2 regions of the Streptococcus sp. NCTC 11567 genome follow, and region 1 is predicted to be linked to the other one. Evidence: riboswitches for the same ligand, from Rfam matches in the RefSeq annotation. Region 1 holds a riboswitch; the other holds the start of a gene.
What was found. Region 1 has a riboswitch for preQ1 ahead of FQT67_RS01230 (nucleoside hydrolase). Riboswitches for the same ligand answer to the same signal wherever they lie in the genome.
Positions count from the first base shown of each region.

Region 2: it holds a riboswitch for preQ1, as region 1 does, so the genes downstream of both, FQT67_RS06605 (QueT transporter family protein) here and FQT67_RS01230 (nucleoside hydrolase) in region 1, are expected to answer to the same signal.

Region 1 is NZ_LR595857.1:202,653-218,126, reverse strand. It holds gene FQT67_RS01245 (YSIRK signal domain/LPXTG anchor domain surface protein) at 1-660, opposite strand, end outside; gene FQT67_RS01240 (helix-turn-helix domain-containing protein) at 930-2,471, opposite strand; gene nrdI (class Ib ribonucleoside-diphosphate reductase assembly flavoprotein NrdI) at 2,959-3,426, shown strand; PreQ1 riboswitch class I at 3,481-3,525, shown strand; gene FQT67_RS01230 (nucleoside hydrolase) at 3,707-4,687, shown strand; gene FQT67_RS01225 (ECF transporter S component) at 4,691-5,242, shown strand; gene FQT67_RS01220 (M42 family metallopeptidase) at 5,313-6,350, shown strand; gene FQT67_RS01215 (kinase) at 6,374-6,886, shown strand; gene FQT67_RS01210 (endonuclease/exonuclease/phosphatase family protein) at 6,895-7,719, opposite strand; gene FQT67_RS01205 (PTS transporter subunit IIBC) at 7,798-9,984, opposite strand; gene FQT67_RS01200 (LacI family DNA-binding transcriptional regulator) at 10,254-11,261, opposite strand; gene FQT67_RS01195 (16S rRNA (uracil(1498)-N(3))-methyltransferase) at 11,427-12,185, opposite strand; gene prmA (50S ribosomal protein L11 methyltransferase) at 12,185-13,138, opposite strand; gene FQT67_RS01185 (NUDIX hydrolase) at 13,233-13,673, opposite strand; gene FQT67_RS01180 (ASCH domain-containing protein) at 13,685-14,029, opposite strand; gene FQT67_RS01175 (DUF3013 family protein) at 14,031-14,501, opposite strand; gene FQT67_RS01170 (amidase family protein) at 14,674-15,474, shown strand, end outside.
Region 2 is NZ_LR595857.1:1,309,227-1,324,700, forward strand. It holds gene glgB (1,4-alpha-glucan branching protein GlgB) at 1-55, opposite strand, end outside; gene pulA (type I pullulanase) at 162-2,462, opposite strand; gene FQT67_RS06595 (diacylglycerol kinase family lipid kinase) at 2,471-3,493, opposite strand; gene ligA (NAD-dependent DNA ligase LigA) at 3,506-5,464, opposite strand; gene FQT67_RS06605 (QueT transporter family protein) at 5,611-6,114, opposite strand; PreQ1 riboswitch class II at 6,112-6,231, opposite strand; gene FQT67_RS06610 (endonuclease/exonuclease/phosphatase family protein) at 6,445-9,270, opposite strand; gene FQT67_RS06615 (ABC transporter permease) at 9,625-10,743, opposite strand; gene FQT67_RS06620 (SagG family ABC transporter permease subunit) at 10,740-11,867, opposite strand; gene FQT67_RS06625 (ABC transporter ATP-binding protein) at 11,876-12,799, opposite strand; gene FQT67_RS06630 (SagF family protein) at 12,820-13,506, opposite strand; gene FQT67_RS06635 (type II CAAX endopeptidase family protein) at 13,503-14,177, opposite strand; gene FQT67_RS06640 (YcaO-like family protein) at 14,152-15,474, opposite strand, start outside.

The DNA.
Region 1 (15,474 bases):
TGCCTCCAAAGCAGCTTTTTCTTCTTCTAATGCCTTGATTTTAGCTGAATCCTCTGTTGAAAAATTCATTGCGCCTTCTAATGCTTTTTCAAGCTCAGCCTTACGTGTCTCTAAAGCAGCTTTCTCTGCTTCTAATTTCTCACGGATATGAGTTTGAACTTCAGCAAGGTCTTGATAGTTAAGTCGAGCTTCCTTTAGCTTCTCTTCAACTTGAGCTTTCTCTGCTTTTAATTTCTCACGGATATGAGTTTGAACTTCAGCAAGATCTTGATAATTAAGTCGAGCTTCCTTTAACTTCTCTTCAACTTGAGCTTTCTCTGCCTCTAATTTTTGAATTTTACTAGCATTTTCAGATAGTGATTGATCACTTTTACCTAGTTCTTTTTCAGCTTCATCCAACTTTTTAGTTAACTCCTCATTTTTTTTAGTTAACTCCTCATTTTTTTCATACTGTTGAAGCCATAAGTCACTAGGTACATATCCAAGTTCTCGCAAGGCGTCTGCTCTAGCTTTATCATATGTAGGATGATTATTCTCAGCCTTAACTTCTGTTTGGCTTGCTAGTCCTGCCCCTAAAACAGTCAAAGCTACTGCTACTGATGCAGTACCTGTTTTTAATTTTCTAAGCGAATAGTGCTTATTTGTGTTTTTTCTAGCCATTTTTTCTCCTTATTTTTCTTAAGTCTAGATTTTTAGACAAGGCAGACTTGTGCCTTCCCTATTAATTCTATTATAGAGAATGGGCCTTTGAAAGGAAAGGTCACTTTTTGTAGCGATTATTAATTTTTGGTTAGATTTTTACGATTAAAATATTTTGAATAATCTAATGTTATAAACGGACAAAATTAATGACGTTCCAATCCTAAGGGTAGCCGTAACGCACTCATGAAAATAGACCTACACTACGGTGTAAGTCTCGCTTTTTTACATCAGCTGGTGCTCATCTGGTTAAGAGCAACGCTTTCAAACAGTTTGTCTTCTCCCACCTTTACTTTTAAAAAGTCAGTGAGTTTATCAGCAACCACGCTAGGAATCATCTGATTGAAGAAGAGGATCTCCGAATGATTATTTTGTTCCAGAATCACATCTGTCACAATGACATCATACTCTTTGGCAAGGGGAAGCAGGTCGATTTTAGGATTGCCTAAGTCATCAAAGCTAATAATCTCAAAAAATTCCCCAAAATATTCCTTTAAGAAGTTACCAACGTTGCTGTAACTTCTTTCAATAACCAATAACTTGAGTTTGCGTCGTGATTGACTAATCTTCAAAAAGAGATTTTCCCAGGTGATGAATAAGCAATACAAAAGGTGATTTCGTATTCCCTCATTAAACTCCTGATGATCTAGGGCAAAGAGGTCTTCGACATAAGTAAGGAAAGTATCATAAATCACGCGATAATGTTTGTGAAAGAATTTGAGGTATTCCTTTTTATAATCGTAAATCAAAAAGTTAGCACTGATGTCCTCTTCAGCCAAGATAACTGTTGTTTGGAGATGCCTAGCTAGTTCGTATTTATTTGAAATACTTAGTTGCAAACTTTTTTCAATCTTGTCCAACAAGGCAATCCAAGGCACTATTTGGTGTGACGAAAGCGTCTGTTCGCGTGCGCTATCATCTGATTGAAGTAATTTCCCAAGTTCTAATGCAGGATTGAGGTAGTTGGAAAAAATCTCAGCGAGTGCTCGTGCGTCCAAGGGCTGATTGTATTTAAGGGCAAATAAAGCCGAGAGGTCTTTCATTTCCAAAGAATCTTCCAGAACCTTCATAAAGAGATGCTCTAAGCCTTTGTCTTTGCGATTAAGGGTAAAGCCTTTCTGGAAACGAATCAAATTTACCCCGCTTAGTATCTTCAAGTGTTGGAACAAGGCAAAGTTGACTGAAACATCTGTTTGTTTCACCATCAATGCAATCAAACGTTCTAGATTATTTTGGTTAATAATCTCCGCAAAAGGCCATTCCGAAATGGTATAGGCTTCCGAAAAATATTTGAGGTAAAAGAGACGGATATGGTGTTCGTCACCCACTACCATCACTGGTCTTGTGGAAATCTTGATGCCAAATTCTTTTTTGAGGTAGCCATTTGTTCGGGTAATCAAGCGTTTTAAGGTGGATAAGCTAATAAACAAGGCGTCCGCCAAGTCCTCTAAAGAATCAAATTCCTTAAAAAATAGGGCGGATAAGAGCTGCAGGGACTGGGATTCTCTCAGCGCCCTTTGATAGACTTCTTGCAAGCCACAATGGTCATTATAGTCAATAGTTAGGTAACCATCTTCATAAGTAATCCGGCCGAGGGATTCCATAAATTGTAAATTAGCAATACAGGCTTGTAAGGTTGACACTGTACTATCTAGTACTTTGCACAGTTCTCTATCCTTGTACCCCATTCTTCCTGAATGTTCTGTTAAGTGGGCAATTAACTCAAGCTCTCTCCATTGCTGCTTGGTAAAAAGTTTACTAGCATGCGTCATGTCAGTTCCATATCCTTCTTTAGTGATTTCAATTATTATCGAGCGACTGTTGCAGTCGTTAACTTTGTTGCAAAACGACTAAATTATAACATATTTAGTCTTGGAAAACTTATCAAAACAACTGACAGTCTCACTCAAAACTGTGAAGACACTATTTAAAGAGTCACTTTTTCTGTAAAAACATAAAAAGTGAACCAAATAAAAGCTTCGAGTTAACTCATTTTAGCTTTTTCTTTGATTTTAGACAATTAGTATGTGTTTTGGTATCTGATATCGGGTCATGTTTTTTCTCTTTCAACTTTTGTTTGACTTGTTTTGTGGCAGTGTGAGAGACGTGACCCAGACCTTCACTTCAGTGCCAACTAAATACCTCTTTATCCTATTCATAGGAAACATTTCAGACAGTTTTGAAAGGCTATAACTTGTTTGTTGCCGGGACTTGTGCTAATCTTGGTAGTGATGACTGATAATTTAGATAGGAGTTTTTATGTCAGACTTAACCATTGTTTTTATCAGCCTTAGCGGCAACACCCTTAGTTTTGTGAAACGCCTTTCCCTTTATTTAACCGAAAACCATGAGTGCCATGTCAAACAGATTAACATTAAAGACCTGAAGCATGAGACTTTTCCCGTCGAGGAGGATTTTGTAGCGATGCTGCCCACTTATCTAGAAGGAGGAAATGGGATTGACTCTGGTGAAGTGGAAATTTTGACAAATCCTCTTGGAGACTTCATTGCTGCTCATGACAATTACAAACATTGCATGGGGATTATTGGTTCGGGGAATAAGAATTTTAACAACCAATATTGCCTGACTGCTAAACAATATGCTAAGCGCTTTGGCTTTCCTATGCTTGGGGATTTTGAATTGCGGGGCACAAATGATGATATCGAGCGTTTAGCGAAGATTATATTAGAGAGAAGAGATGCCTTTAGGGCTTCCTCTGAAGGCTAAGCTTTACAAGTGTCTCAAATCATAGTAGACTAAGGTTACACAAATCAGGGATTTCCTGGACTGGTTCGAAAACTTCCCAGAATAAAAAACTAAGTAACAAGCTTTCACAACCTGGCAACGTCTTGTCAGGTGCTATTTGGTGTCTTCTATATAACACCTGTTACCGTTTTTTCCAGTCTGGGACGTCCTGTCTCAGACTTTTTTTGATTTGACTGATGTTGTTGTTAACTATTTTTTCCTCAAGGCAAGAGGAACTCTGTTACTCATTAGAAAGGTTTTTATGACTAAGCAACCTATTATTATTGATTGCGACCCTGGTATTGATGATAGCTTAGCGCTTTTATATGCCCTGAAGCACCCGAAACTTGAGGTCATCGCCATTACACTGGTTCAAGGCAATGTCCCTGTTCCCATCGGCTTACAAAATACCATTCTTCTTTTAGAACGGGTGAACCGCCTGGACATTCCTATCTATCTAGGACGTGGCATTCCTCTAGAAAGGGACTATGTTTCTGCTCAAGATACGCATGGCATAGACGGTCTCGGCGATAGCCTGCTCCAACCTTCAGTGATCAAAGAAGCTGAAGCCCTGCCCGCTGCCGATTTTTTAGCCCAGCATTTCGCTGAGCCCTCTGAGACGGCTATTATCGCCCTTGGTCCATTGACCAATGTGGCAGAAGCTTTGGGGCAAAACCCAAATATGGGCAAACATTGCCAACGTTTTGTCAGCATGGGAGGCGCCTTCAAAGCTCATGGCAATTGCTCTCCGGTGGCCGAGTACAATTATTGGTGTGACCCTCATGCAGCCAGACTAACCTTTCAACAGCTGGGCCGCAAACTTGAAATGGTGGGGCTAGATGTGACGAGACAGATTGTCTTGACCCCAAACCACTTGTCTTACATGGCTCGACTCAATCCTGAGGAAACCGCCTTTATTGAAAGCATCACCCATTTTTATTTTGATTTCCACTGGGAATACGAACATCTGATTGGCTGCGTCATCAATGACCCTCTAGCCGTGGTCTATTTCTTGGCTCCTACCATTTGCCAAGGTTTTGACAGTTATACGGATGTGGCAACAGAAGGGATTACTCTTGGTCAAACGGTTGTCGATCAATACGATTTTTATCATAAGAAGGCAAACAGCCATATTTTGACGACGGTGAACAGCAAGGCTTTTTGGTCCGAATTCATCGCTACTATTTTAGAAGTCCCTTTGCATCAGGTCGTTCGAGACCTTGACCATTTACAGTTAGGATAAGCCATGACAAAAATAAAAACACAGGTTTTAACCTTTATCGCCGCTGCAATTGCTCTTAACTATCTAGGAGCTAATATCGCCCTCTTTCTCAAATTGCCCCTTTATCTGGACATGATAGGCACACTGCTAATCGCTCTTTTATTTGGCCCTTGGCTTGGCGCAGTGACTGCTATTGTTAGCGCGCTTCTTTCTTGGATGACAACGGATATTTTTGCCCTCTTTTATGCTCCAGTGGCTATCATTACTGCTTTGACTGCTGGGGTTTTCCTGCGTCAGCATAACAGAGCTAAGGACTTGATTTGGAAGGCTTTATGTATTTCCTTTCCTGGCACACTAGTGGCCTCTATCATTACGGTTATTCTCTTTAAAGGGATCACCTCAAGTGGCTCCAGTCTCTTGGTGCAGATATTACATGGATTGGGACTTGACTTAACGGTCAGTGTTATTGTCATTCAGGCAGGTACGGATTATTTAGACCGTTTGGTTAGTCTACTCCTCGTCCTCATGATTAGCAAGGCTTTACGGAAACAGTTGCCTCATCTTTTCCAGATTTAGAAGGATCTTGTGTCTTGAAAAATGATATAATAGAAGAACTATATGGATTTTTTCAAAGAATGGAGTACTTATGAAAACAACTGTGGAATACCTGACTAAACTTGCTAACATCCCTTCTCCAACCGGCTTTACTCGGAAAATCATGGACTATGTGCATGACGAACTCAGCCAATTTGGCTATGAGCCTGTCCGTACCCATAAGGGAGGCATTATGGTGTCTATCAAAGGTAAAAACGATGACAAACACCGTGTGGTGACGGCTCACTTAGATACTTTGGGGGCTATGGTTCGTGCCATCAAACCTGACGGCCGTTTGAAAATGGATTTGGTAGGTGGCTTTGTCTATAATTCTATCGAGGGAGAGAACTGTACCGTACATCTTGCCAAATCTGGAAAGGAAATTTCTGGAACCATCTTACTTCACCAGACATCTGTTCATGTTTACAAAGACGCGGGCAGTGCGGAACGCAATCAAGCTAATATGGAAGTTCGCTTGGACGAAAAAGTCACAACGGCTGACGAAACACGCGCACTTGGCATCGAAGTCGGTGATTTCATCTCTTTTGATCCGCGTGTCATCGTGACCGAATCAGGCTTTATCAAGTCTCGTCACCTTGACGACAAGGTCAGTGCAGCTATTCTTATGGAACTCCTAAAATGTTACAAAGAAGAACAAGTGGAATTGCCATACACGACCCATTTTTATTTCTCTGCCTTTGAAGAGGTCGGACACGGTGCTAACTCAAGCCTACCAGCGCAAGTGGTTGAGTATTTGGCAGTTGACATGGGAGCTATGGGAGACGACCAAGCAACGGACGAATACACTGTTTCCATCTGTGTCAAGGATGGCTCTGGTCCTTATCATTACGAGCTTCGTCAACATTTGGTAGCCCTTTGCCAAGACCATCAAATCCCTTATCAGCTAGACATTTACCCTTATTACGGTAGTGACGCTTCTGCTGCGATGCGGGCGGGAGCTGAGGTGCGTCACGCACTGCTTGGGGCTGGTATTGAATCAAGTCACTCTTATGAACGCACTCATACAGACTCTATCGAAGCGACTGAACGACTGGTGGATGCCTACTTGAAAAGCACCATGATTGATTAAATTAAAGTTGAGAGGAAAAAAATGTGACCAAATTAATTCTTATTAGAGGAAATGCTGCTAGCGGGAAAACTAGCTTGGCGAATGCCCTCCAAAGTCAACTTGGTGAAAACACCTTACTTCTTTCTCAAGATAAATTAAGACGCGAAATGTTACTAGCCCATGATGGTTTTGATACGCCGACAATTCCATTATTGAAGCATTTGATTACTTTTGGAATGGCGAATTGCGACTATATTATCTTAGAAGGTATTCTAAAAGCAGATTGGTATGCCCCTGTTTGGGACTTTATTAGCCAACAAAGCCGTCTTCAAGTCTTTGCTTATTATTATGATATTCCTTTTGAAGAAACATTAAAGCGCCATTCAAGCAGAAGTAAGGTCGAGGAATTTGGCGAGGAAGCTCTGAGAAAGTGGTGGAATGAAAAAGATTACATCAAAATAATCTCTGAAACATCTTTTGACAAAACTGTCACCTTGCAAGAAGCACTCAATTACATATTACAAGACATCACAAAAAGGTCAGGATTAACTTCCTAACCTTTTTCTTATTTCTCAACCCAATCCAACGTCACTTCAAGACCATAGTGGTCACTGACGACTGGCGCATCTCCTCCTTCAAAGGTAATGTGAGACGCCTTGATGTCAAAATCCTTGCTGGTAAAGACATGGTCCACCTTGAAGGCTTCTTTATTATCTTCCCAGCCATCAATATCAGCCACAATACTGTGATCACCAAAAACATGGTCAGCAACCTTATGGCTATCTTGTAGGTTTAGGGGGCTACCCATAATCACTTGATAACCCTCTTGATTCGTTGGATTGTTAAAATCTCCCATAAGTAGCAAGGGACATTTTAGTGTGAGCAGCTCTTTTTCTAATTTCTCCCACTCCCCTAAAAACCCCTTGTCAAACCAAGATAGGTGTACATTGACAACAGCGACTTCTTTGCCATCTAACTTGGTTTTGGCAACGAGCGAGCGTCTAGTATGGTAGTCTGTTTCATCATCCATCGCCGACACGAGAATATCTGAAACATGAATAGGTTGTTTTGATAAGATTGCCACGCCTTCATGGTAAATGTCATAGCCAATATGGTTGTAAGCCCAAGACCAATAATAGTGCTGTCCCCGCTTTTTGAGGTAATGAATCAAGAGAAGAGCAAAATGATCTTTATGAATGGTTGGGGTCCCGGGAATAGGTTGATAGCTCGGTAATTCCATGGCCAATTCGCTTTCAATCAGTTGGTTGATTTCTTGCAAACAAATGATATCGTATTTTTCAGCTAAAATATGCTCAGCCAAATCAACTAACTTTTTAAGGGCATTGGCTTCCATCCACGAGTGGGTATTCAGCGTTAGTAACTTGGTCATTAGTTCTCCTTTATAAGACAAGAAGAGTCATAGCTCACCAGCTGCTGCTAGGACCTATCACTCTCTTGCTCTATTCTCTTAAAGTTCTACGGTTGCTACTGGAGTTTTTGCAGGCTGAGCTCCTAAAGATGTCAAGGTCACATCTTGGATCTCTGCTGTGTTGGTAAAAGCAACCACAATGGTTGTTTCACGCTCTGCTGATTGAATGGCAGCAAGGTCTGCTACCACTAAAAGATCTCCTGCTTCAATACGTTGCCCTTCGGTGACTTTTACTGAGAAAGGAACACCATTTAGGGCTACGGTATCAAGTCCTACGTGCACCAACACTTCAAGGCCGCTGTCTGTCAGTAAACCAAAAGCATGTTTGGTTGGGAAAACGCTGGTCACAAGGCCAGATACTGGTGCATAAATATTGCCATTAGTGGGCTCCACAGCAAACCCATCGCCCATCATCTTAGCGGCAAACACCTGATCTTTCACACCTGTGATTTGTAAAACGGTTCCGTCTGCCACTGATAGCACTTCTTCTGTCACGTGTCTAAAGTCTTTGGCTGGCATTGGTTTGTCGGCTACTTTTGACATATTGACTTCTGGAATAATAGCCCCTGAATCAAGCAAATCTTGAATATCTGATTTCAAAATATCTGCTTTAGGCCCATAAACCGCTTGGACACCACTACCTTTGGTAATGAGACCCATAGCACCTGCTTTTTTCCAATCGTCCTCAGCACCAACTTTAGCGGGGTCTTTGACCGTCACTCGTAAGCGGGTCATACAAGCATCGACATCATCAATATTGTCGCGCCCACCAAGGAGATTAACGATTTGCACGACTTGAGAGTTGCTATCTGCCATAGGGGCACCAGAGCTTTTAGCTTTGTTGTCATCAAGCATGTCTGCTTCATAATTGCCTAAACGTCCAGCTGTTGCGAGATGCATTTTCTTAATCATCATATCCGCGATAAAGTACATGATGACTGCAAATAGGATAGAGACCCAAACAAAGTTAATCAAATCCATGCCTAGACCTGCTTTAAGGGCCATAGGGGTACGGGTCAATAATTCAATGTTCCCAAATGAGTGAACACGGAGATTCACAAGGTCTGCCATGGCAAATGAAGCTCCCTGCACAAGGGCATAAACAAGGTAAAGTGGCATTGCTGCAAACATAAACATGTATTCAAGTGGTTCAGTTACCCCTGTCAAGAATACCGCTGCCGCTGCTGAGATGAACATCATTTTGTATTTATGTTTTTTATCGGCATCCACATTACGGTACATCGCTAAGGCAACTCCCATCAATGTTCCGGTAGCACCAATCATTTGTCCTACTTTGAAACGAGCTGGAGTGACTCCGTCCATTAACTGGTGATAAGCTGAAGCATCTGAGCCTTTAAGGTGAACAAGGTCTGTTACCCAAGCTAACCATAGAGGGTCTTGTCCAAATACTTTTGTCCCCGCTGCTGCACCTGTCATGACTTCATAAGTTCCCCCAAGAGCTGTATAGTTCATTGGAATGGTTAACATGTGATGCAGACCAAATGGTAACAAGAGACGTTCCAAGGTACCATATAGGAATGGGGCTAGGATTGGAGCTGAATCTTGTGAAGAGGCAATCCACATCCCAAAACCATTGATTCCAGATTGGATAACCGGCCAAACAACCACCAAGACAAGCGCTACTAGGATAGAACGCAAGATGACCACAAAAGGTACAAAACGCTTCCCATTAAAGAAGGTCAAAACTTCAGGAAGTTTACGGTAATTATAGTATTTGTTATAGGCCGTTGCTCCTACAAACCCTGCGATAATCCCAACAAAAACCCCTGTGTTTAGGGCTGGAGATTCCAAGACACTGGTGAAATAATCTTTAACAATCATTTGAGTGCCAAGGAGGCTTGTGATTTTTGCTTCTGGATCAGCTAGCATAGCACCAGACACTCCATAAAAAGCACCTGTAATTCGATTGATCAAGACAAAAGCAAGACCTGAGGCAAAGGCTCCTCCTGCACGTTCTTTAGCCCAACTACCACCAATCGCCAAGGCAAATAGCAAGTGAAGGTTAACAATGATAGCCCAACCAATCTGAGCAATAATGTTTCCTAGAGATGCCAAAAATGCTGAGTTATGGTTAATCATTGGAATGGAGTTTCCGATACTGATCATTAAACCAGCCGCTGGCATAACAGCAATAACGACCATAAGACATTTCCCAAATTTTTGCCAAAACTCGAAACTAAACAGTTGCTTGAATGATGTTTTCATTCTACTTCTCCTTTTTAATATCCTCAAGAAATGAGGTAATCGCTATCATACATCACGCCATGAGGTAGTGGGTTGCAAACGATTTACGCAAACGTTTGCGTTAATTGATAAATTCATTATACTCGCCTTTCTGAATTTTGTAAAGCGTTTTCTTAAAAAAGAATAGGAGAGCTTGTCACCTCCTCTAACAAAACGGTCTCCCTTAACTTAAAAAGAGGACACAAAAACCCTTCGCTTGTCAATGGAACATCGCAAAGGGTTTCGTTTACTTATGGCGTTATCGGTTGGGTGGACTCTCTCTCAACTATCTGATGAGAGATCAAATGAATGGTATCTTGAATATGATCAGTTGCTAACACTAAAGTGGCAGCCTTTTCTCCCAATTGGTAAGGAAAAATCTCTACCGATGTCAGTGACGGGGTGGCCAATTCAGCTAAAATGGAGTTGTTAAAACTAATCATAGGCACTTTTGGGTTGGGATGGTTTTGCTTTAACAGGCGTTGCAGATGAATAGCTAGCATATCATCACAGGTTACAAAGGCCGGCTGAGGATGGTTGGTTAAAAACTTTTGGATCCTCTGACCGATATCCTGTTCCGTTTCTGAGGAGAGGTTAATGGTTTGAGCGGTCAAACCTTGAGACGTCATTTTTTCGGCATATCCAATAAAGCGCTCGGCCTGCACCAATTCGTCCATGTCAGTATAGGCATAAGTGATTTGCTTAAACCCACGTTCAAGCAGAAAAGCTGCGGCATCGTAACCTGCTTGGCGGTTATCATTATCCACAAATTTAGCATTGCCGTTATCCGTCGCATAAGACTGCCCTACGACCACACAATCCACAGCTTGTTTTTTGACAAAGTCAAAAACCTTGTCATCTGTTTTGGAATAAAGAAAAATCAGTTTGCCAATGTGTCCGCTGCGAATCATGTTTTGAACATTCTTCAATAACTCGTCATCACTGCGACCGGTCGCCAGACTGACCATGTAGCCATTATCTGTGCAGACACCTGCGATGCCTTGAATAATCTGCATGAAAAAAGGATTGTTACCGAGAGAGTCTTGGATCACGCGCACTGGCAAAATAATCCCAACCGCATTGGACTGTCGCTTGACCAGATTTTGTGCAGAATAATTGGGGGAATAATCCAATGTTTCCATCGCTTTTCTTACGCGCTCTTTGGTTGCCTGACTAATCATGTGATTGTCATTAATGGCTCGCGAAGCCGTCGATGCGGATACCCCTGCTAGCTTTGCAACATCTTTAATGGTAACCAAGTCTTCCTCCCTCAATCATCTTTTTTACTAGCATAGTCATTTTCTTAAACCCTGTCAACTGTTTTTCCACATTGTGGAGCAGCTGATTTGCCTTCCTTTTTTGAGGACACTTAAGCTTCCTAAAGGAGCGTTTCCCTAAAAAAACTAAGCAAGCGAAGGACTTGCTTAGTTGTCATCAGATGTTACCTGCAATTCCAAAGCATAACTGATAGCACTTAAGGCGTATAGCGGAGCGGTCTCTGTTCGCATAATGCGAGGACCCAAACCCACCTTAATGGCACCTGCTGCCTCAAACTGAGTGATTTCAGCTGGGGAAATTCCCCCTTCTGGTCCAAAGATAAAAAGGAGTTTTGCTCCTGGTTTAACTTCTTTCAATTCACGCGCCAAGGTCGCTAGCTGACCTGCCTTAGCTGTTTCCTCATAAGCAATGAAGATATGATCAAAGCTAGAAAGACTTTTTAGAAACTCTGCTTTCTGTTCAAAAAGATGCACTTCTGGCACCACATTTCGTTTGCTCTGCTCAGCAGCTCCTAAAACGATTTTAGCCAACTTGTCTTCTTTTTTAGCTAATTTTTTGCCATCCCATTTGACTACTGACCAGTCTGCGGGGTAACCCCATAGCGCACTGGCTCCCAATTCAGTCACTTTCTGGGCAATCGTGTCTAACTTATCTCCTTTAGGAAATCCAGAAGCAATAGTCACTTTAACAGGCAGCTCAACCTGATCTGGCAAAGCCTCTATAATCTCTAACTCATGAGCCATACTATTGGTCACCTTGGCTAAATACTTAATCCCGTCATCAAAGACCAAGACAACTTCTGCCTCGTCAGTCAAGCGCATCACTTGAAACATGTGCTTGATGGTATCTTTATCGGTAATTGTTACCTCTTTTTCTGCTTTGCCTTTAATAAAATACTGTTGCATTAGCCGCCAATCACTCCTGAGATATCATCTGTTTTTTTGAACACTAAGGCGTTCCACTCGCCTTGAACCATATGCGTCTCAAGGAAGAATCCTGCGCTAAACGCAGCTTCCAGAACCATATCTAGTTTCTCAGAAATGATACCAGATAAAATGAGATAACCTTGGTCCTTGACCAAACGGTAAGCATCATCAGTCAATAAGACTAAGATATCCGCCAAGATATTGGCCACAATCACATCCGCTTCTTGACCAACCCCTTTTAAGAGATCGCCGGCAGCCACATGAATGTTGTCTGTTCCTTGGTTTAAATCAATGTTTTCTTGAGCCACTCGAACAGCCACATCATCTAAATCATAAGCATAGATGGTTTTGGCACCTAGCAAGGAACTGGCAATCGAGAGGACACCTGATCCGGTCCCTACATCGATAACTGTCTCGCCACCACGAAGGACTTGTTCCAAGGCAAAAAGGCTCATTTTAGTTGTGGGATGTGTCCCTGTCCCAAATGCCATTCCAGGATCTAATTTAATAACCTTTTCCCCAGCAGAAGCTTCATAATCCGTCCAACTAGGGACAATGGTTAAATCATGCGTGATGCGAGCTGGTTCATAGTATTTTTTCCAATTGTCTGCCCAGTCTTCCTCAGCCAATTCCTGACTGTCCACAGTAACCTGACCAACCTGTAACCCAAAACTAGCTAACTCCGCTAACTGTTCATTAATGGTCACGGTCACATCCGCCAAATTAGTGCTACTTGGGTAATAGGCTGTGATAGCTATCATGTCAGACTGCTCCACATCTGGGTATAACTCCCCAAAACGGTCCTCCTGCCCAATATAGTCTGCGCTATCCGCGATAGCAACCCCTTGACTGCCTGTCTCAATCAACAAATTTGAAACAGCCTCTTGCGCATCACGATGCACATGAACCGTCACTTCTTGCCATGTTTCCATAGTTATGTCCTTTCTCCTTTTAACAATTTCTCTGAGCCTCTGACACTTGTGTCATTTCTAGCAATCCTTAAACACTGAAATACCAACACTCATCTCACTGGTCACTTTTCTCAGCTAGATAAGCTGCCAATCGTTCTTGTAATTGAGGCACAGCCTTCTTATCCACTAAAAAATCCTTCATCGGTACCAACTTGTAAGCCTGACCTTCTTCTCCAAAATGAATGGCTTTAACAAGATCCTTACTGATCATGGCCACCATGAAAATAGAGTAAGTCTTCGGATTCATAACCCCTTGATAAGCTTTTTCCCAGACGACCATATCTTGCGAAATCGCTATTCCTAGTTCTTCCATCACTTCACGTTGCACACATTCAAAGGGTGTTTCTAAACCTTCTCGTCCCCCGCCAGGCAAATCCCAGGTGTCAGGAAAAGGAATGGTAGACTTATTATCTCTTAAAATGGTCACAAGGTGTTGATCTTGCATTAAAGCAATTTTCACTCCAGAAAAAACACATGCCTGTGTCGATGATGTCATAATCGTCTCCTCTACAGCACTGATAACTCAATGCCGACTACCCCATACTGGGCTTGCTGTTCCTGACTATAATAGCGTTCCATGTCTTCTGGACGAGCCATCTCCAGTTCTTCTTTCCGATAGCCACAGTTATCTAAGGGTAACGACTGGTAAAGCTGAGCGAAGTCGTCAAAATAATAAAGCCCAACCACCTTTGTCCACAACATCTGACGACTATCATCTGTTCTAACAAATACGATGGTATCATCAACTTGAACCTTTTGCCGCTTCTCGTCATTCAGACGCAATTCAATCGTCTTTGTACCTGAGGCAATCATCTCAAAAGGTTTAGGGCTTAGCATCATCTCATGTATCATCTTAGTACCTTGGATAGGGGTAACTTTCTCCCTCTTCTAATCCTTGTTGACCTTCTTCAAAAGCTTGCGCGTTCCATTCCAAACCGAAATCAACCTTGCTGTCATCTGCTAAGAAATCCATCAAATCGCTGTGCCCTTCAATAGCAACATCGTTGAGAAATTGCGCAAAGTAAGCTAAGAATTCACGAGAAAAGCCCTTTTTGGCGTCAAAAGGAATGGTAACCAAATAATCTTCTGCCTCAAATTGAGACTTGGCAGGGTTGTAAAAGAGCACATAGTCCTCAAAGACAATATCATCTTGAGTCACTTCGCCACTATCGTCAATGGTTTTTATAGCCTCTTTATTTTGAGCTTCTAAAACAAAAGTCACTTCAACCGCATGATTTTTCTTGTCCCAATCCATGGCATAATCATACTGAAAATGCTTGTCCATTTCTTCTTCTAATGCTGATAAAAAGCCGTATTTTGCCATCTAATTGTCCTTTTTCCTAACGATTATTTGCTTCCATTGTAGCATAATTTGAGCTAACTTTCACTGGCAAATGCTGACTGATAGGCCTTCTGTATTTTAGTAAGCGTTTTATCCCTTACTTTTCTCTCATTATGTTAAACTAATAAGCGATTATGATGTTAGGAGAAAAAGAATGAGATATTCTAGACGCTACCCTTCTCAGACAAGACAGATACTGCTTACCTTGTTATCAATGACTGCCAGCCTACAAGCTGGAGCTATGACTACTTATGCGGATGAAGCTAATGCCAACCGTCAACCACCAGTGGCCCAAGTGGAAGCTAGTAAGCCGACAGCCGTGGAATCTGTCACTTCACCTGCAGACCAGACCACTCCAATCTCAACGCAAGAGGCTTCGTCTCCTTTACACCCTTTAACAACAGAGGCCACTCCTGCCGCCCAAGAATATCCGATTACCTTAGAAGACTATAAGGCAGCCAGTGCAAGCCAATTAGCTGAGTGGGCTCGCCAGCAACGGGTCACAGGCCAACAGCTGCTAGATTTTGCCTTGGAAACCATCAAAGAAACTAACCCTGAGCTCAATAATGTCATTTCTCTGCGTGAACCATTGGCTCGACAAGAGAGCAATCAAATGACAGATGAAGGGCAACCCTTTTACAAGGTTCCTATTCTGGTTAAAGGGTTAGGACACACCGTTGCTGGAAGCAGCAACACCAACGGGCTTGCCTTTTTGAAAGACAAAACCAGCTCATCTACCAGCGCCTTTGTCAAACAACTCCAAAAGGCTGGTTTTATCGTGGTAGGGCAGTCCTCTTTCCCTGAAATGGGATGGATTAATGTGACGAATTCCAATCTTTACGGAAATACACATAACCCATGGCAGCTTGACCAAAATCCTGGCGGATCTTCTGGTGGCTCTGCAGCTGCTGTGGCTTCAGGGCAAGTCAGTCTAGCCAGTGCTTCTGATGGTGGG
Region 2 (15,474 bases), 1.1 Mb from region 1:
GCAACTGGTTATTCTCCCCGGTGCCAAATGTGTAAAGCGCTAACTCATTGTCCATTCCATCACCCTCTTTTAATCCTCACTCTTTTTAAACCTCTATTTTCAGGTTCATCCCAGACAAGATTATGCCTCAAGAAAACAAAAATAACCTGAGAAACCTCAGGTTATTCTGTAATATCAAGGATCATCGCTGTCAAATGATTGAGTAACAACTCCCCTTTTTGAAAGCGCTTGTCATTTGTTTCAATTATATCATGCTCGACACATGATTGCAAGCGTTTGCCAGAAGTTGTGAAAATAACCTTGTATTTTCTTTTATCATCCACTGTGAAACTGATAAAACCAGTACCTTTATCCGCTTTTTCAATGTAGACATGACGACGAATTTCTTCGAAACTTGGATATGAAAACAGATGGGTTTTTGTTTTCAAAAAAATTAATTTTTTCATAAAAGCAACGGTTTCTTTTTCTAGAGTGACTTGTCTCCAGTCAATTTGATTCACCTGATCTGGAGCGTTATAAGAATTCATTGCTCTTTCTTTGTCTGCGTGGGTGAGTTCTCCTTGTTCTCCTGTCGGATATAATTTAGTTCTTAGAAACTCCTGACCAATCTGCATAAAACACATGCCTTGCATCAAGATATTCATGGCAGAAGCTAGCTGAATACGACGAGTATGTTCTTCTTGATTATCAGTTGGATTGAGCGCCCAAAAGAGGTCATTCAAGTTGTAGTTGTCATGAGCTTCTACATAATTAACTACCTGACTAGGACTTAGATAATGGACCAACTCATCACTTCCCAAAATAGACTTGGCAACACAATCTTCAGTCGCTGCACCAGAGGCAAAACCTTCCTCAAAGGTCCCATAGATTTCAGCGCCTTTAACCGCGTTACGCTGATCATCATTAAAGAAACCAATTCCTGGCATCTTGTAAGCATTATCTTTTTTAGCTTTTTGTTCAGGAGCTAACCCCACTCCCATATCCCATCCTTCTCCAAAAACAAGAATTCTTGGGTCAATTTTATCTAATTCCCGTCTGATAAGATTCATGGTTTCAATATCATGCAAGCCCATTAAATCAAAACGGAAACCATCAATATTAAATTCTTTGGTCCAATATAAAATAGAATCAAGCATGAACTTACGGTACATTTCCTTTTCACTAGCCATCTCATTACCACAGCCCGACCCATTTTGAAAGGTTCCGTTGGGATTCATCCGGTAATAATAATCAGGAACAGCTAGTTGGAATGCTGAGTCCCTAGATGAAAAGGTATGGTTATAAACCACATCCATGATGACATTAATACCAGCATCGTGATAAGCTTGAATCACTTCTTTTAATTCTAAAATACGTGTCGCAGGTTCATGAGGATTGCTGGTAAAACTCGCATCAGGAACATTATAATTTTCAGGATCATATCCCCAGTTATAGGCATATTCCCCATTGTCTTCAATGATTTGATGATGGTCAAAAAGAGGTTGCAACTGAATATGAGTTATCCCTAATGACGTGACATAATCAAAACAAGTCTTGTCCCCAAATTCGTTACGCGTTCCTTTTTCGATTAAACCTTTAAATTTACCACGATGTAGCTGACTAACTCCTGAAGTCTCAGATTTTGAGAAGTCTCGCACATGCATTTCATAGATAACAGCTTGATTAGGATTGTCTAGTCTCCACGTTGCTTCTTTGCCCTGTTTGACTTCAAAACCTTCTGGCTTTAGCTGGTTAGGGGCAATCACAATGGAGCGGCGACCATTAGCCGTTGTTGCAATGGCATAAGGGTCTCGTGTATCTCTAAAGGTCCGTTTACGGTAATATACTCGATAACGATAGGCCTGATAGTTATAGTCTCCTTCTAAACATAACTCCCACACTCCGTGAGTATTTTTAGAATGATCTTCAGGATTACTGACATGGCCACGAACCATAGGAACAACTCTCTCTACGCTTGCTCGTTCAGCTGTTGAATCATATAAAATCAGATCAACTCGTTCAGCAGTCGGAGCCCATAAGCGAAAGGTCGTCTGATTCTCCTGGTAACGAAAACCAAGCCATCCATTAAATCCCCAACGCTTATCGAAAGCTTTGCTGTTAACTGCCATATCAAACGAATGAGCCATTCTACGCCCATACGAACGACTAGCAACTGCAGCTTGCCTTGAATAATAAACAGTGTCATCACCGTCCACTAGCCAAACTTCTGTTTTTGGAACACCATAGTCACGGTCAATACGATAATCAATCGTTTTGTGCTGCCACAATTGATCTTTTACAATCACATAAGCATGGCTTAAAAAGTAAGGAGCCGGATAACTTAACTGAGCTACTGCACCAAAACTATCAAATCGAGAGAAGTAGGCATCTTTTCCCCATTTCCCATCTTGCCACTGCCACAAACTTAAATTAAAGTAGTTTCCTTGACGACTATGATAATGAACGGTAATGGCATTATCTATCACTTCTTTTATTCCTCCAGTTCTTGTTCTAAATCTTCTACTTCATGCGCAAACTTCTTCACTATCTCCTCAATTTCCAATTCTTCTTGGTCCAATACCAAGGCATCATCAGAAATCAAATCAGTATCTGCAAAGAATGTAATATGGTTTTTCAAATTTTCAAGTGTGATTGGGGCATCACCGCCATATTCTCCATCTAAATTGATCATCATGCGCTTATCTGATTGAGGTTCAATTACTATTTTACTGGTTTTGATGTATTCCACACGACGGTCTGTAATGTGTTTACCCCCATCTAAGACCAAACGTAAAAGATGGACAATTTCAAAAAGATTAGCCGTTTTTATTAAAATCAAGGTAAACATGCCATCATCCAGTTTAGCGTCCGGAGCAATCATTTCAAAGCCACCTACAGAATTGGTAATGGCTGCAAAAATCATGGACACTTGACCTTCAAAAACGCCCTGATCATGAGTAATTTTAACAGGAACATTGCTAACACGTGGCAATAACTCAACTCCCTTGGCAAGATAAGCTAAGTAGCCAAACATGGTTTTTAACTGACTAGGAACGCTATAAGTCAATTCAGTCAAACTCCCTGCTGCCGCAATATTGATAAAATAGGTGTCTTTCTTAGCCCTACCAATGTCCATTTGAATGGTTTGGTTTTTTCCAATGAGTTTGGCTGCCTGACTAGGGTTCCCTCTTGGAACTTTCAAAGCTCTCGCAAAATCATTGGTTGTTCCTGTTGGGATAATAGCCATCTTGGGACGCTTTTTCAGTGGCGCAATCCCATTGACCACCTCATTGATGGTACCGTCTCCTCCAGCAGCAATCAGTAAATCAAATCCAGCTTTCGCAGCTCTTCTGGCTTCATTTAAAGCAGAATGTTTTTCTGCTGTCGTCTGAAAGGCAGAGGTTTCATACCCAAACCCTTCCAAAATATCTAAGACCTCAGGAACACTCTTCTTCATCATTTCTTGTCCTGATGTCGGGTTATAAATGAGACGTGCTCTCATTTGTTTTTTCATACAATACCTCTCTTAAAGCTGCTCTAGCCACTCTTCACCCTCGATTCGAATGCCTAAAGCCTGCGCTTTCTCCAACTTAGACCCTGCATCACTTCCAGCAATCACCAAGTCTGTTTTCTTAGACACACTGCCAGTCACTTTAGCACCTAAGGTTTCTAATTTTGCTTTTGCATCGTTGCGAGTCATTTTCTCCAACTTGCCCGTTAAAACAACCGTTAAGCCAAATAATTCTGCATTACTATCAATCTTCTGTCCTAAATAAGCTAAGTTAACCCCAGCATTCTTTAGTTCTTCTACTAAAAGAATGGCAGAATCTTGTTGAAAATATTGAACCAATGATTTAGCAATTACCATGCCCAGACCATCAATAGTCGCAATGTCTTCTTCTCTAACCGTTAAGAGATGCTCAATGTCTCCACAAGTTTCCAAAATTAAACGACTAGCCTTAGCACCAATGTGACGAATGCCTAAACCAAATAACAATTTCTCGGCTGAATTTGATTTGGACGTTTCAATAGCTGCTAGCAATTTTTCGGCCGACTTTTCTTTGATACCATCTAGATGTAGAAGATCTTCCTTAGTAAGCTTGTAAATATCTGCCACATCGTGAACAAGCCCTGCTAAAAAGAGTTTTTCCACAACAGCAGGCCCAAGCCCAGCAATATTCATGGCATTTCGACTGGCAAAATGTTCCAACCCTCGCTGAATCAAACTCGGACACAAAGGATTGATACAGCGTAGAGCTACTTCATCCTCAAAATGCACCAAATCACTCTGACAAGATGGGCATTGACTTGGAATCCACATAGGCACCTGTTCCTGTCGCTTGTCAGAAACCACGCGCAAGACAGCAGGAATAATATCCCCCGCTTTATAGACAATTACAGTATCTCCAATTCGAATATCTTTTTCCGCAATATAATCGACGTTATGCAAGGTAGCCCTGCTGACCGTTGTTCCAGCTAATTGAACTGGTTTCAAGTTTGCTGTTGGGGTAACCACACCTGTTCTACCAACTGTCCAGTCAACCGAAAGGATTTCTGCCTCTTTTTCTTCTGCTGGAAACTTGTAGGCAATCGCCCAACGTGGCGCTTTAACCGTAAATCCCAACTCTTCTTGCATGGCTAAGTTATTCACTTTGATGACAATACCGTCAATATCATAAGCCAATTGATCGCGTTCTGCCTCCACAGTTTGAATAAAATCCCAAATCTCATCCATAGAGGATGACAGATGGTGACGCTGATTAACTGAGAAGCCCAAATCGGCTAATGCTTTCAAGACATGATCTTGCTGACTTCTGGTTGTGGGACTAGCTTCTTGATAGAGAAAAGTAGCCAATTGACGCTTGGCCACTACCGCCGTATCTAATTGCCTCAAGGTACCCGCAGCAGCATTTCTAGGATTGGCAAATTCTGTTTCACCGTTTTCCTGTCTCTCTTCATTAATTGCTTTAAAGGATTGCCGAGACATGTAGGCCTCTCCTCGAACAGTTATGGTCAGGGGTTGAGGCAATACTTGAGGAATATCTTTAATCTGTTTAAGATTCTCTGTAATGTTTTCACCAACACTACCATCTCCGCGGGTAGCTCCCACCTGTAATTGGCCATTTTCATAACTTAAAGAGATGGATAAGCCGTCGATTTTTAGCTCTGCTAGATAAGTGGCATCAGGAAATTCCGATTTAACCCGCTTGTCAAAGACATCTAATTCCTCACGCGAAAAAGCATCCTGCAAACTAAATAGCGGATACTGGTGCTGGTATTTGTCAAAACCGGTGAGAAGGGTTCCTCCGACATTCTGAGTTGGGCTATCTTGTAAGACATGCTCAGGGTATTGATTTTCAAGATCCACTAGCTCACGATAAAGCTTATCGTACTCACTATCAGAAACAGAAGGGGAATCATTGGTATAGTATTCTTGACGATAACGGTTAAGCAATTCCGTCAATTCTCTTATGCGTTTTTTCATACTCTTATTTTATCATAAAAGAGTGAAAATAAGCTATTTCCTAATCAGAAGAAAATAAAAAGGACAGCTGTAAAATCCAGCAACTGTCCAAGTACCTATTTTCTAAAAAGTGTAGGGGCTTCTCTCACTCCGGTTATGAATATTCGTTAATGAAAAGACATACGCTTAGCTAGCTTATCAATAATCAGAGAACCGATGAGCAGCGATGCCAATTCCCCCATAGCCGTTGTAAACCAGGTCAATAGGAAGGGTGCACCAAAGAAAGAAAGCTCAATAGCAACGGTCACCATGGAAGCGGCAAAAAAGAAAGAAAAGTAAAAGAATGCCTTGTTAACAAGACCATTAAATAGATAGTCTTTGTGGTACTTCCTAAAGAGAACGACACCCAACGTCACAAAAATAAGGGTTGAGCCACCGCCAACAAAGACATCAATAAGTCCGAAACTGTAAAAGTTTGCAATCATACACCCAAGAGTCACTGCAATGATATACTTGCGATGGTAAAAAGCAAGGAAATTCAACATTTCAGATACCCTAAACTGATACATTCCATAAGAAATGGCATTCAGAGGAGGCGTAATGGTCAATACCACATAGAGAGCAGCCACTAAAGCAATGTGAACGTAGTCACGCACTGTTAATTTTGTCATTTTTTCTCCTTTAACGTCAAAGCAGTTAGTCAAACCTAACTCTTTACGTGTCTAATATGCTTGGTGAAAGGGAACTAAGCACCAAGGGTTGCTAAGCAACGGTTACATTGTACCACAAAAAGGCCAACTTGACAAAAATACTAAATAAGTCTGCGACCTATAACAAAGGGACATGGTTACCTTCTCAATTCCTTTCATACAGACTAACTGAATACTTTTAGTGTCATAATTTTCTCTTTTGTGAGATAAATTATGTGGCTGAAAAGTAAAAGGACCTGATCATTTATTCAGGTCCTTTACCCCACTAGGGATTTTAAAACTGTTTTGTGCTTATTGTCCTTCTCGGCCTTTTCTAAATAACTTAACAGAAGCAAACAGGCTAGTCATTCCTAAGATAGTCATCACAATCCCAGCTTTTTCACCTGCTTTTGGCAAAGCCTTCTCTGAGGAAGCTTTTTGAGCTGCCGCAAGTGGTTTAGCTGTCACTACCTTTTTCTGCTCAGTAGCAGTCAGAGCTGGTTTACCTTCCTCTATACCTGCATCTGCGGCTTTTTTAAAGGATAATTGAAGCAACAATGGATCATGGTCAGAAGCACGGCCATGAACTTCCATAAACGGTGAATTCACATGCACCATGTCAAATTCATACTGACCAAGCAGGTTATGAGATACTAGCATGTTATCGAGGGTTTGATTGTTTCCTTGGTAGAAATAAGAATAACGATCTGCTAAATCATGTCTGCTAACCAAGTTAGCCATATCCCCTTCTTCAATCAATTGAATCGTCTTTGTGAATTCGTAATCGTTAAAGTCACCTAACATCACAATATTTGCCTGATGAGTTGCTCCTTCTTTGGCAAATTTAGCCAACATATTAGCTAAAACATGGCGTCTTTCTTCAGATTTGAAGGTAACAGGTTGCACACGTCCATAAAGAGCATTGTCCCCACGCTTAGAGTTCAAATGGTTTGCTACCACAATGACTTTATTTCCTTGGAAAACAAATTCTGCTGCTAGTGATTTACGGACATCTTTCCAAGCAGGATTAGTTGGATCAATTCGACCAACACTGAGGTTTAACTCCCCGTTTACCCATGACAGAGCATCCTTAGCGCCACCTTTTGGCTTATCCGATAAACTAACACGATCTGGCTGATAGAGGAAGCCTGTCCGAATATTCCCACCAGGTTGACCACCGTCAACATTATTTTCTGGAGCAATATCAACATAACGATAAGTTGGGCCTCCAAGTTTTTGAATAGCATCAATCAGGCGTTGAGCACTTTGGGTAGCATCTGTAGTACCATCATCGATTGGGCCGTTATTATCTTGTACCTCAATCAGTCCAATGATATCAGGTGCATTCAAATCGTGAATAAAGGATTCAGCAATACGTTTGACTTTCTCATCCTTGGTTGAAGATGGGTTTGCTGAGAAGTTCTCAATATTATAAGATGCAATACTTAATTTGCTTAGGTCTTTTTGCAAATGTGTTTTTTCAGGTGCAAGATGGCCATCTATTAAGACAGGCATCTTTTGGCTATCATCAACAAAAACCTTGTAATTACCATAACTGTATGAGACTGGTCCAGCTAATCTTCCTTTGTAAGAATCACCAGATTTGATGGTTTGCTTACCTTTTTTGAAAAGTACAGGAATCACATCGGTATTGTAACTGGTTGCAGGTAACAATACACCACCTGAATTGTTCAACACTCTCGTGCTAGAACCAGGTAAAACATAGATTTCTTTATTTTTCATTGGACCAAGGATTTTCGCATCGTCGACAGCAACCAACATGCCTTCCATGGATTCCCAATAGTCAATAGCATCTTCTTGTGGGTCAAAGACACGTAAGCCATCATTATCAATGACATCAGCAGGTGCCACACGATCTTTACCTAACACAAGAGGGGCTGGTACTGGAGCCGTTCCTGTTTTGGTAACAGTTTTAGCCACAATTTGGGTAATTGTAAGGTCCGTTTGTTTACGTTCCTCATATCCACGACCAAAAAATTCTTCAACCTCTCCGGAAATCGTCAATACATCTCCGACAGCTACTTTCGCGCTTTTAGCAAAGACACGGATACCGTCTGAAGTGGCTACATTACCATCGCCGTTAAGATCTTGAACGTAAAAATGAGTGGAATCCTCTAAGTAAGTGACAACAACTTGTTCAACTGTTACAGCTTTTTTCAAAAGAGGCGAAGTATGATGAGTCCCTTGGATATCTCCAATTTTCACAACCTTGCCAACTGGCGTAGTGTCTTCTTTTCTGACAGCCTGTTTCACCACTTCAAATTGTTCCAAGGTAAATGGTTTTAATTGCAATTTTCCATCAAAAGTTGACAAAATAGCTGTCAAATTGATGACATCCCCCTGGCCAATTTTAGCGACTAAGTCACTTGTTTTAATCCCCGTGCGATTGTCTAAACGAACTGCCACACTTTTACCATCGTTATCTGTGACATTAAAAGAAGAGGTTTCGTATTTATCCGATGCTATTTCTCCTACAGTTACATTCGATAACTTAACTAGTGTTGATTGAGTTGCTTTTTCTAATTCGGGAATGGTTGTTTCTTTAACAGGGGTAGGAAGCTGACCTTCTAATTTTTTATGGGCAGTAATTTTTTTCAACTGCAATTCACCCTTGAAATTAGTAAGTGTACCTGTCAGTTGAATAATGTCTCCACTGGCATAACCCAAATTTTTCTCAGGGTAAATGTAAAGTCCTGTGCCATTGCTATCTTGAATGTAAAAACCATTACCACCCCAGCCATTCACGACGCTGATAATTTTACCTGTAACCGTGTAAGGTTTGCCTTCAGGACTTACTCGAACGTCTGAAACAGGCTGGCTGCCATTAGCATCTGCCATTACTTCAGGACTCGCTGGGGTCTCTTCTTTAGCTGCTACAGTCGTATTGCCTGAGTCAGCTGGTGTTGTAGGAGCTGGTTGAGTAGTTTCGACAGGGGCGAGGGGAGTTGTTGCAGAACTATTCTCTTCCACACCAGTGGCAACAGGTTCTTCTGATTTAGGGACGACCACCTCTTCAGCATAGACGGGATGCTGTTGCAGAGTAACCTCTTCAACAACAGTAGGAACAGCAACCAATGCTAATAATGACGCATAAGTGAAAAATTTCCTGTTTAACATAAAAACTCCTTTTATTTAGTACGTTTAATACACGCCTATTGTAACAAAATTGACAAGCAAAAGAAATACATTTTTGTATATTTTGTTACAAAAAGTTAGCATTAATAAAAATGTAATCGTTATCAATGACTTATTTTTCGTTGGTTTCCATTAAAAAACAAACGTTTTTCGGGTGTACTTTCACTTTTGGATACAGCATCTTACCATTCACTCATTTGTTCAGAAAGTTAATCTTTTTCACCTAAAAAGCACCAATCTAACCAGATTAGTTACCACTAATCAGTCAGATGGATGCTTTTATCTCGCCAATTGCTCATCAAAGGAACAATAGACTACTATTTCTAAACCTGAATCTTATGAATGAGCAGGTTTTAATAAGACACTTGACAAAGTTATGAAAGTCACTGCTGTCACTAGCATTGCCAAAAGATAAGGCCAGGCCTGTGCTAGGCTTCCTCCACTTTGGAAAACAGCGATCGCTGAAAGAACCCAATTCTGAGGTAAGAGTTTCCCAATAGCTTGCATATAAGAAGGGGTAATGGACAAGGGCCATAAACACCCTGCCAGCATAGACGTTGGCATTATAATTAAGTTGGCTAATTGACTACTTTGCTGGGCATTTTGAGTCACCGCACCAATTAACAAACCAAAACCTATCGCTAACAAACTAAAGAGGAAGAAAATCAGTAAGAGCATTGGGGTCGGAATGTAAAAACTAACGTTAAAAATCTTTAACAGGCTAAACATAATCGCAATTTGAATTGTAAAAGCGACAAGACCAACACAGACATAACTGAGCATGTATTGAAAACGAGACAAACGAGATAGTACTAAACGATTATAAATTTGACTAGACTTGTCTGTTAAAATCCCACCATAAATCACACTCGTGCTACCTAGCATCAAGATTAATAAGAAACCTGTTGTGGTAGATGACACTGATTTGCTACGTGAACGATCAGCTAAGGTCTCTTGTTGCACGTGATAATTCAAACTCTTATTCTTCTGCAACAACTGGTCAAATCGTTTGTGATCCCCAGCAGCCACATCGCCCATGATATTATAATTCTCCAAAAGGTAATTAGCTTGTGCTTTGACCCATTCTGTAATTTCACTATTAGCAATAGAGCGCAGCTTCAGTTTCTGTGCTTCACCTGTTAACACTTTTTCGGAAAAGCCTTTATCAATGGTCAAAACAGCTTCTAAAGATTTGTTTTGAAGGTAATTATCAATATGCTTTTCTTCTATTTTGGTGAACACATCGTACTTTTTCGTTTGTTTTAGCTGAGCAACAAATTGTTTCGAAATTCGACTGTGATCTTTGTCTAAAATTCCAATTTTAGCCTGATTATTTCCTGAAAAGCTCAAAGATAAAGCCAACAGTGTTGTTAAAATAGGCAACAAAAGAAAGGTCACGTAACTGGTTTTTTTCCGCCGTATTTTAACAAATAATGTTTTGATAAAACGAATCATACGCTCACCTGCTTTCTCATTCCTATTAAAGCGAGTAGAATAAAGGCTGTTCCAAGACCAATATTAACCATCAATGTCACTGGGATTGGATTGTTTTGCCCACCAAAAATAAGGTAGAACAAACTATCATTAACCCACTTGATTGGAGAAATGTTGGATAATTGATTAAGTAAAGGACTATTCAAAGTAGACAAAGGAACGTAGCTTCCTCCCAAAAAGGCAAAGATGGGAATAACCGCATTTGAAGCCACTGTCAAGAAAGATTCATTTTTAATACTGGTTGCCATTCCGATACCGATAGCCACAGATAAATAAATCAAGGAAGCCGTCACTCCGATAATCTGCCAATCATTGGTTCCCCAATTGACTCGCAAGACAAACCTAGTAAAGATATAAAGAATACCCAACTGAACAGTCGTTGCTAGCATAGCCCCAATCACTTTACCGAGCACAAGCAAGCTAGGAGAAACCCCAGTCAGGTGAATCCGATTCGTTGTGTGTTGTTGCCGATCAGATAAGACAAGGTTCATTGCTGACATAATACTATAAAAAGTAATCATAGTGAACATGGAAATGGCATAATAATCAGCCGAGGTCATTCCCTTACTTGTTTGAACAGAACTAACCTTAACAAAGTCTACTTTGCGCTTCTTAACTTCCCCTAAACGTTGTGGGTACAATTCAGCGATGGAATCGTAGGTTTTGGCATTATCCACATAGTTTGTCACCAACATATTGATCAAATCAGCATTCTGTTGATTAATCTTATTAGTCGTCACCTTAATGGTTTGGTTACTTTTGACTTCTAGAGTAGCCGTCAAAGCACCCTCGCTAACCTTCTTCTTATCCGCTTCAAGAGACTTGCTGGGTTCAGCTTCTAGCTTTAGTTCTTTGTTTAATACCTTCAAAAAATCTAGAAAATTCTTTTGATAGTCTGTTTTTTTCCCTTCCAGCTGGTAACGGACTGTTAATTTAGGGACTGTTGTTGCTGCATTGAAGCTTGATTTAAAGGCAAAACTTAAAATCACAATCATTACAATGGGAAAAATAACCATCATTAATAAAGCTGTTCGATTTCGAAAAATCTGCAAACTTTCTTTTTTGATTAAATGTAATAAAACCATAATAACCTCTAATCTCTTAACTTCTTACCCGTTAAGTGCAAGAAGATTTCTTCTAAATTCAAGTGGTTATGCTTAATCTCACTGAATCCAACATTTGCCTCGGTCAATTGACGGGCCACGCTAGCAATGTCTTCGTTCTCAATGATTAAAATAGATTCATCACCATCATTTTTCAAGCTCCAACCAGGTTTGTCAGATACTTCTAAACCTTGCGGATTGGTCAAAGTTACTATGATTTGATTGGTCAAATCAGCAGCATAACGTTTTTCAAGATCATGTTTATCGCCTTGTTCAATAACCTGACCGTGGTCCATGATGAAGATATAATCACAAAGGGCTTCAACTTCCTCCATATAGTGGGTCGTATAAATGACTGTGGCCCCTTCTGCATTTAAAAGACGAATAGACTCTAGAATATGATTTCGAGACTGTGGGTCAATCCCAACAGTAGGTTCATCAAAGATAATTAACTTAGGAGAATGAACCAACGCACAGGCAATGTTTAAGCGTCTTTTCATTCCTCCAGAGAATTGACTAGGAAATTGTTTAGCCTGCTCACGCAAACCAACAAAATCTAAGCTTTTTAAAACCTTCTCCTTTAATTGATTACCTTTTAGACCATACAAAGAACCAAACAACTCCACATTTTCATAAGCGGTTAAATCAGGGTAGACAGCAATATCTTGAGGAACATAGCCAATCTGAGAACTAATTTTACGAATCGATTTCTGAGATTCTTGTAAAACGGTCACATCACCAGAACTCAAAGGAATTAAGCCCAAAATCAGATTGATTAGAGTGGATTTACCTGCACCATTTGGTCCCAATAGGCCATAGATTCTACCTTCTTCAATGGTCAATGACACGTTATCAACCGCCTTTTTACCACCTTTATAGACTTTGACAACATCTGTTAATTCTACAAAACTCATATATTACTCCTCTTCCAACATTACTGTTGCTCTTTAAAACTAATCATCGTGTAAGTCACTATTAATACTAACACTCCAGCTAACCAGCCATATAAAAGCGTAGCTGTTACCGCCCAAACTCCAATAAGAGCAAAGAGACAAAACGCCAGCACCCAATGTAAACCGCTTGAATAGCGACACGCCTTAGCCAATGCATAGCCTAAAACGAGTCCTAATACACTCACTAGCGACTGCTTTCCTAAAGCCACCAATAGACCTAAATAGAAAATACTATCAGCAAGGAGAACTAAGCTAAGTAAAAATAAACTAGCGATTGGTTTATCAGGTTTAAAAGCTAACCAGGTGAGTTTCTTAAACAGTAAGCGACTATCTTTTTGGAGAACAAGATCAAAAAGGAGAACCAGAACAACAAGGGTTATTTCGATTAACGCCAATAGGTACAAAACCATATAGACTAGGAACTGCCAACTCCAAGTCAGCCGTCCTAGAAAAGGCAAAAAGTCTCCAAGATTAAGTCTCGCCGAATACCCAAACAATACCAGAACAACAATACTCATTTGGATAACACTCAACATCGCATCTAACCAATCTTGATAAGATAAGACACTTACCCGTTGAAAATGCCATCTCACTAATCGACGTCTACGAGGACTGGTTAACCAAAGTGTGATTAGGCATAAAACGATTAGTAACATTCCTATTATCATTTAGCCACCACCTTTGTCTGTCTTGTTTGAAGATGGCTAAGACACTCAACTAATAGATTACTTCCAACGTGAGCGATGATGACCAACCATAAACTACCGGTCACGTAATAAAGACTTCCATAAATGAACCCTGTCACTAATTTGGCATAGAAAATAGATTTCCCCATCAATACGTGGTTCAACGCGTAACAAAAACTTGTGATAGCCAGTACAGCAGCTAGGGGAAGTTGCCATTGAACCAATAAAATATTAAACCACAACAACCTATAAGTGACTTCTTCACAGATAGCTAGAAGCAAAGGATAGATTAGCTTCTTCCATTCCCTTGTTGTTCCAACAAATGATATGGTCAACTTAAACCATTGCCGCTTTTTCCAGCAACGCATAAGGTGAAGGAAAAGCACTTCAACCACTAAAATCAAAACACTCAATCCTAATCCCATGACAATCAGTTTCCAATCAATGGGGCCAAAAGATAAGTTCAACTGGGGCATCATTAGATAGGTGCCTGCTAATGCGATGACATAATAAACCAAAACTGCTTTTAGAAAAGCAACTAAATTAAAGCCGTAACCACTACTTCCTTTCCCAAAAATAGCTTGCATAGGAATTGATGGACAAATGGTCACTGACAGTAAGCAAAAATTAAGGCATTGGGTGAACAAAGGCATTGGTCACACCTCCAAACTGTCTCATTCGCGGATGATTAGCAAATGGAAAGGCCGGAATACACATTTCAAGAAGTTCAGGAGTTAACACACGGGTCACATACCAACCTTTTTCTGCAGCTTCAGGAGGGGTTATATCAAGAAAAACAGCATTTGGACTAACCTGTTTGGTATAAGCTAATAAGATTTTTAAATCTTCTTTTTTGTCTTTACCAGAATGATCCTCCAACTCACTAAGCAAGATTTCACCTGAAATCAAAGGTTCAAAAGCCTCCCATTTATAAGCTTGGTCTTTTGGATGAGCGTAATAAAACACATTACTATCCAAATCTAAAAAGAGCGGATGGTTACTCTCAATATTATCAAGAGCATCCTTTTTATACAAAAGATTATAGTAATAACTATAACTAATAGCTGCCGCTTCCATGATGCCTCTGAGTAAGGTATGTTTAGGATCTAAACCAGCCTGAACACCAAAGAGAAGATAAGGACCTTCGTTGTATTTATTTTTAAGAATAATGCCAAAGGTATATAGCGGATTATCTTCCCCCACTGTCATATCAATAGGAATAATCTCATACAAACTGTCTTTGCCTAACCTAGCTTCTTCCAAAATTGCCTGAATATCAGGGTCATCGATTATAATTCTAGGACAAGGTTTTTTGGTGTGCCAGCTCAGCATCATCGAATCAATTTGAATATATTCAATCAGGCTGTTGCACATAGCTGCTTCTAAACTAGTATGAGATGCTGTCCCTGTTGAAAATCCTGGAATAATATGTTTTTCTCCCACTGCTTCATTAGTTTTATACCCAATACAAAGCATTTGGGCCGGAACATACATGTCTTGGTCCTCAAAGAACATTGGGCATTTCACCCAACCCAAAACATCCTCTTCAGTCACCATTTTATCACACATCACCATGTGCAAATCTAGGCAACGATCAATCTGGTCCTGAGTGAAGACTTGTAAATATTCCAGAGGCATAACGTGATCAGTTTGGCTCAATTCCTTATGAGAAGCATAAACAATTCGGTCAGATAACAAGTCCCCCGAAATGATACTCGCATAACGTTCAATGCTTTCTCCTAAGTATCTAATCAGAGCCTCTTCATAGTGACTGCCATATCCAATAATATGATAACTGACCTGGCTCAACTCACCAATAAATTGTTTATGGTAATCAGGCATCTGCCCCGTCACGCTTTTTAAGTAGACATCATGGGGATGGTTACAGACAGGAGCTTGTGATTGATTTAAAATACCCGTCCGGTTACCACTCAAGCCTTTGAGATCATC